DNA from 2 places in the Streptomyces sp. NBC_00090 genome. Region 2 is predicted to be linked to the other one. Evidence: riboswitches for the same ligand, from Rfam matches in the RefSeq annotation. Region 2 holds a riboswitch; the other holds the start of a gene.
The links. A riboswitch is a leader RNA that binds a small molecule or an ion and turns the genes downstream of it on or off. The one in region 2 is predicted to bind cyclic di-AMP.
Positions count from the first base shown of each region.

Region 1: another riboswitch for cyclic di-AMP. It lies ahead of OG361_RS33120 (peptidoglycan DD-metalloendopeptidase family protein); the one in region 2 lies ahead of OG361_RS29585 (M23 family metallopeptidase).

Region 1 is NZ_CP108224.1:7,422,486-7,425,884, forward strand. It holds gene OG361_RS33115 (tyrosine-protein phosphatase) at 1-682, opposite strand, end outside; cyclic di-AMP (ydaO/yuaA leader) riboswitch at 1,075-1,230, shown strand; gene OG361_RS33120 (peptidoglycan DD-metalloendopeptidase family protein) at 1,235-2,326, shown strand; gene OG361_RS33125 (SGNH/GDSL hydrolase family protein) at 2,501-3,295, shown strand; gene OG361_RS33130 (STM4011 family radical SAM protein) at 3,282-3,399, opposite strand, start outside.
Region 2 is NZ_CP108224.1:6,588,841-6,592,239, forward strand. It holds gene OG361_RS29580 (M16 family metallopeptidase) at 1-1,074, shown strand, start outside; cyclic di-AMP (ydaO/yuaA leader) riboswitch at 1,276-1,439, shown strand; gene OG361_RS29585 (M23 family metallopeptidase) at 1,452-2,234, shown strand; gene OG361_RS29590 (GntR family transcriptional regulator) at 2,430-3,113, shown strand; gene OG361_RS29595 (HPr family phosphocarrier protein) at 3,250-3,399, opposite strand, start outside.

The DNA.
Region 1 (3,399 bases), 830 kb from region 2:
CGTCGAAGAGCGGGCTCAGCAGCTCCATCACCTCGGGCGACATCGCGTCCGGGGCGGTGGAGCTGCGGCGTACCTTGTACCGGCGGTGCGGGTCGTTCGACAGCACGTAGTCGGCCTCGATCGCCTCCCGCTCGACGCCGAGGGCGAGCAGGGTGACCGCGATGGAGAGACCGGCGCGGTCCTTGCCGGCCGCGCAGTGCATCAGGGCCGGGAGGCTCTCCTCGGCCATGGAGTGCAGGATCCGGCTGTGCTCCGAAGTCCGCTCGACCACCATTTTCCGGTACGAGTCGGACATACGGGTCGCCGCTTTGCCCTCGCCCAGGATCCCCCGCAGCTGCGCGATGTCACCGTCGCGCACCAGCTTCCAGAACTCCTTGCCGTCGGCCGGGTCATTGAGAGGTATGTGCACGTTCCGCACGCCGGGGAGCTCGACGTCCTCGCCCTCGACCTTCCGGTCGGCGTCGTTGCGGAAGTCGAAGACGGTGTGCAGGCCGAGTGAGGAGAGGAAGACGGCATCGCTCTCGGTGGCGTGGGCGAGGTGGCCGCTGCGGAAGAGGCGGCCGGGTCGCACGGCGCGCCCGTCCGTCGTCGGCAGGCCGCCCACGTCCCGGAAGTTCCGGACCTCCGCCAGCTCGGGTTCGTTCGCTTCGGTGGGCGGGGCCTGCGGCAGCTGCTGCGTCACGGATGCTCCTGGGTGTCGACGTTCGGGCGCCCGATGCGAGATCGGTTCCTGGGGCAATCATCCAGGCGGGACCGGTCGGGCGCACCCCCTCGGACGGTAATGGGTGATCTGTCCGAATTAGGGCCTTGTGTATAACGCGCCCTGTTTACGGGTGAGATGGCGTTCGGCGCGTGAGCAGGGTCATAGAGGTGACGGATCGTGGCCGGGAGCCCGGAGCAATTGCCGTACGGAAAAAGGAAATCGAAGGACCGTCATCCACGGAGGGTGACCGGAATTCCGGTGGAAAAGCGGAACGGGTAATGCCGGGGGAAATCAGTGGCTTGTCCGTGTCGAACCGCTCGTCTAGCGTCACCGTCAATCCGGTCGGACCGCCGAATCCTGCCACCGTCCGGAACCCGCACTCATCAAATGTGTGGCAGGAGCGGGGGACCCAGGAAGTACGCCGGTCCCGCGACGCAGGACGGCTCGGGGTGAAGCCGCGTGAGAACGCGGCCGGGCATCTCCAGTCCGAACCCGACAGCTCACCTCGTAGGCGCCGGAGAGGAATTCGCCATGCCCGCGAAGGGTAAGCACCGCCGTCCCAAGATCAACCCGATCACGCGTGGAATCGTCGCCGCCGGTACCGGAGGCGCAGTCGTCGCCCTCCCGCTCTTCGGTGCGACCGGCGCCCACGCCGCCGAGCAGGCCGCCCCGGCCGCCGTTCCCGCCCAGGCCGTCGCCGCCGCCGCCCAGGTGAAGGCCCCCGCCGCCCTTCGGGCCGCGCCCGCCGCCGCCGTGAAGGCCGCCCCGACGACGTACTCCGTCGTCCGCGGCGACTACCTGTCGAAGATCGCGGTCGAGCACCACCTCGCCGGTGGCTGGCAGAAGCTGTACGAGGACAACCGCCAGGTCGTCGGCGAGAACCCTTCGCTGATCCTGCCCGGCATGAAGCTCACCCTCGGCGCCAAGAGCACCGCCAAGGCCTCCGCCCCGAAGGCCGCCCACAAGCGCGTCGCGCCCAAGGCCGCCGCCCCGAAGGCCGCTCCGAAGGCCGAGTCGGAGAGCGGCTCGTCGCAGGCCTCCGGCGAGGAGACCCGCGCCTCCCGCGGCACCGAGCGCGACTCCGCCCCGGCCGCCACCGCCGCGCAGCCGGACGCCTCGACCTCCGCGCAGTCGGACGCCTCGACCTCCTCGCAGCCGGACGCCTCGACCTCCGCGCAGTCGGACGCCTCGACCTCCTCGCAGTCCACCGGTTCCTCCTCCGGCTGGGTCGCCCCCGTCGACGGCGGCATCTCCACCCCGTACCGCGCCTCCGGCTCCATGTGGTCCTCCGGCTACCACACGGGTGTCGACTTCATCGCCTCCTCCGGTACGACCGTCCGCGCCGTGGGCGCCGGCACCGTCGTCTCGGCCGGCTGGAGCGGCGCCTACGGCAACGAGGTCGTCATCCAGCACTCCGACGGCAGCTACTCGCAGTACGCGCACCTCTCCTCCCTCTCCGTCTCGTCCGGCCAGTCGGTCAGCGGCGGCCAGCAGATCGGCCTCTCCGGCTCGACCGGCAACTCCACCGGCCCGCACCTGCACTTCGAGATCCGCACCTCGCCGAACTACGGCGCCGACATCGACCCGCTCGCGTACCTGCGCCAGCACGGCGTCTCCATCTGACGCGGTCGCACAGCTGGCGGCCCGGCACCCCTGTGCCGGGCCGCCAGTGTGTTCCTGACATATTCGGGAGCGTATTCCGGCTTGGTGGAATCTTTATCGGTGGCATATCTCACCCGCCGTCAACCCTTCCTTACGGTCGCGTAGGTCACATCCGAAAGGGAAGGATGTGCTCCCGTGGCAGACGATTCGAGATCAAGAGACAAGAACGCATTCGGGTCGTACGCGGCGATCGGTGACAGCTTCACCGAGGGCGTCGGAGACCCCGGACCCGACGGGACGTACGTCGGCTGGGCGGACCGCTTCGCGGTGCTGCTCGCCGACCAGCTGCCGGAGCACGACGCCTTCCGCTACGCCAACCTGGCCGTACGCGGGCGCCTGCTCGACCAGATCGTGGCGGAACAGGTCCCCCGGGCGAAGGAACTCGCCCCCGACCTGGTGACCTTCTGTGCCGGCGGCAACGACATCATCCGGCCCGGCACCGACCCCGACGACGTGGCCGAGCGCTTCGAGCGCGCCGTCGCGGACCTGACCTCCGCCGTCGGCACCGTCATGGTGACCACCGGCTTCGACACCCGTGACATCCCCGTGCTCCGACACCTGCGCGGGAAGATCGCCACCTACACCGCCCACGTCCGGTCCATCGCGGACCGCTACGACTGCCCGGTCCTCGACCTGTGGTCCCTCAAGTCCGTGCAGGACCTGCGGGCCTGGGACGACGACCGGCTGCACCTCTCGCCCGACGGCCACACCCGGGTCGCCCTGCGCGCCGCCCAGGTCCTCGGCCTGCCCGTGCCCGCCGACCCGGACCAGTCGTGGCCGCCGCGCCCCCCGCGCGGCACGCTGGAGGTGCGGCGCGACGACATCCACTGGGCCAAGGAGTACCTCGTGCCCTGGATCGGGCGCAGGCTGCGTGGCGAGAGCTCGGGCGACCACGTCGAGGCGAAGCGCCCCGACCTCATGCCCCTGTAGCTCCGGGAAGTGCGACGACGCCGGCCGGGATCCGCTCCAGGACCCCGCCGGCGAACACGTCGTACAGCGGCAGCGTCTCCAGGTGGACGTAGCCGATGTGGCAG
Region 2 (3,399 bases):
CACCCGGGCGTACGGGTCTCCCTGGAGGTGCCGGTCTCCCGGCTGCCCAAGGCGCTCGGGCTGCTCTCCGAGGCCCTGATCGCCCCGGCCTTCCTGGAGACCGAGGTCGAGCGCCTGGTGCGCAACCGCCTGGACGAGATCCCGCACGAGACGGCCAGCCCGGCCCGCCGGGCCGCCAAGCAGCTCTCCAAGGAGCTCTTCCCGGCCGAGTCGCGGATGTCCCGGCCGCGCCAGGGCACGGAGGAGACGGTCGCCGCGATCGACGCCGCCGCGGTCCGCGCCTTCTTCGACGCGCACGTCCGCCCCGGCACGGCCACCGCCGTCGTCGTCGGCGACCTGACGGGCGTCGACCTGGAGAAGGTCCTCGCCGAGACGCTGGGCGCCTGGACCGGCGAGCCGGCCGAGCCGCTGCCGATGCCGCCGATCACCGCCGACGACACCGGCCGGGTCGTCGTCGTGGACCGTCCCGGCGCCGTCCAGACCCAGTTGCTGATCGGCCGGATCGGCGCCGACCGGCACGCGAGCGTCTGGCCCGCCCAGGTCGTCGGCACGTACTGCCTCGGCGGCACGCTCACCTCGCGGCTCGACCGGGTCCTGCGCGAGGAGAAGGGCTACACGTACGGCGTGCGGGCCTTCGGTCAGGTGCTCCGCTCCGACGCCGCGGGGAACGGCGCGTCGATGCTCGCCATCAGCGGCTCGGTCGACACCCCGAACACCGGCCCGGCACTTGACGACCTGTGGAAGGTGCTGCGGACCCTCGCGGCGGAGGGCCTCACCGACGCCGAGCGCGAGACGGCCGTGCAGAACCTGGTGGGGGTGGCGCCGCTCAAGTTCGAGACGGCGGCCTCGGTCGCCGGGACGCTCGCCGACCAGGTGGAGCAGCACCTCCCGGCCGACTACCAGGCCCAGTTGTACGCGCGTCTCGCCGACACCGGCACGGTCGAGGCGACCGCGGCCGTGGTCAACGCCTTCCCGGTGGACCGGCTCGTCACCGTGCTCGTGGGCGACGCGGCGCAGATCGTGGAGCCGGTGCGCGCGCTCGGCATCGGTGAAGTCACCGTCGTGACCGGCTGATCGCTCCTCGGATCCGCCGGTGGATGGCCCCGACGTCATGGTTTCGTCGGGGCCATCCGCTTTGTCCGAATTGATGTCAAGGGTGGCTGTCTGCCCTGTGGCATGTCTTACAAAGTGGCGTGTCTGTTTGGTGATTGAAAGACGATCCGCATAGCGTCGGTGCGGCTGTTCGTCAGGTGCACGTGCCGCGTCCGCGGCAACGGACAGTCATCGCCGAGTCCCCGTCAGGCGCGAGCCTGGGGAGCCGGGGACCCAACACGTCCCTGGGGTGAATCGGGCGCCTTCGTCTCGTACGGAGGGGCTCGTAGGAGACCTTCCTGCTCCGAACCCGTCAGCTAACCCGGTAGGCGAGAAGGAAGGAAAGGATCAGCCACTACATGGCGTTCACCCGTGCCACCGGGAAGCATCGTGGTCCGAGCCGGATGGCGCGCCGCAGCGTGGGCATCGCCGGCGTCGCGACGCTCGCCACCACCGGGGTGATCGGAACCTTCGCCTCCCCGGCGCTCGCCGCCGACACGGACAACCGCTCCGCCGAGGACACCGGCCTCACCCAGGTGATCACCGAGGACTCCCTCGCGGACCGGGTCAGCGCCCAGGTCGCCGCCCAGGAGCAGGAGGCCTTCGAGGCCGCCGCCAAGGCGAAGGTCGAGGCCGAGGCCCGGGCAGAGGCGAAGCGCAAGGCCGAGGCCCGCGCCAAGGAGGTCCGCGAGGAGAGGGAGCGCGCCGCCCGCGAGGCCGAGCGCCGCCGGCTCAACTCCTTCCAGCTCCCCGTGGCCGGCTCGTACGTGAGCACCGGCTACAAGGCCGGCGGCTCGCTCTGGTCCTCCGGCAGCCACTCCGGCATCGACTTCCACGCCTCCTACGGCAGCCGGGTCGTCTCCGTCGGCTCCGGCACCGTCGTCGAGGCCGGCTGGGGCGGCGCGTACGGCAACAACATCGTCATCCGGATGCACGACGGCACGTACACCCAGTACGGTCACCTCTCGTCCATCGGGGTCTACGTCGGCCAGACCGTCGAGCCGGGCCAGCAGATAGGCATCTCGGGCTCGACCGGCAACTCGACCGGCCCGCACCTCCACTTCGAGGCCCGGACGAGCTCCGAGTACGGCTCCGACATCAACCCGATCTCGTACCTCCGCGCCCGCGGCGTCAGCCTCTGACACCACCCGGATCGCGTCGCAAAAGCCCCGGCTCGTACTGAGCCGGGGCTTTTCGCTGGCCAAAACATATCCCTGGATTCCGTCGGGGCATCGGAAATTTCGGCGTGCTGCAATAGAGTCGCAGAACAGAAGCAGAACGGACGCGGAACAGGCATCGCTCGAATTGTCTCGCGCGGATCAAGGCGGAGGTCGGACATGCGCGTTCCCGCGCAATCGGTATGCACGGCGATCCGGGACGACATCGTCTCCGGTGTCTTCGAGCGGGGTGGCCGGCTGACCGAGGAGCAGCTCGCGCGCCGCTACGGGGTCTCTCGTGTCCCGGTCCGCGAGGCCCTGCGCACGCTGGAGTCCGAGGGCTTCGTCGTCACCCGCCGCCACGCGGGCGCCCATGTCGCCGAGCCCACCGAGCAGGAGGCGGCCGACCTGCTCGACATGCGGGCGCTGCTCGAACCGCTGGGCGCCGCCCGGGCCGCGCAGCGGCGCACGGAGGCGCACCTCAAGGTGTTGCGAGGGCTGGTCAGGCTGGGGCAGGAGCGGGCCAGGCGCGGCCAGGGCGAGGATCTGCGCTCGCTGGGCGGCTGGTTCCACGAGACGCTCGCCCAGGCCTCCGGCAGCCCTGCCCTGACGGCGCTCCTCACCCAGCTCCGGCACAAGATCGCCTGGATGTACGCGGTCGATCAGCCGGCCCAGCCCGTGGAGGCCTGGGCCGAGCACGGCGCCATCGTGGACGCCGTCGCGCGCGGCGACGCCGAGCGGGCCAGGGCGCTGACCGCGCTGCACGCGGAGCGCTCACTGGGGCTGCACCGCCTCAAAAGGCCGGAGCGCGGCCGTGTGAGGGTTTCGCAACATGTCGTCAACACGTCGAGTGCCCGGAATTAACGCGCGCGCCGTATACAAAGAATAGGAATTCGCTGGAGCTGATTTGTGCTGCCCGAAAATACCGGCTCCGGCAAATGCGAAACCGCGGCCACCGGAATTTCGGCGGCCGCGGTTTCGTCGTACGGGAAAGGCGGGGTCAGACGGTCTCGGGGAGTTCGTCGAGGCCCTCGGCGACGAGCTTGGCGAGACGGTCCAGCGCGATCTCGGCGCCGTCGGCCTCCGAAGCGAGAACGATCTCCTCGCCGCCCTGCGCGCCCAGGCCGAGCACCGCGAGCATCGACGCGGC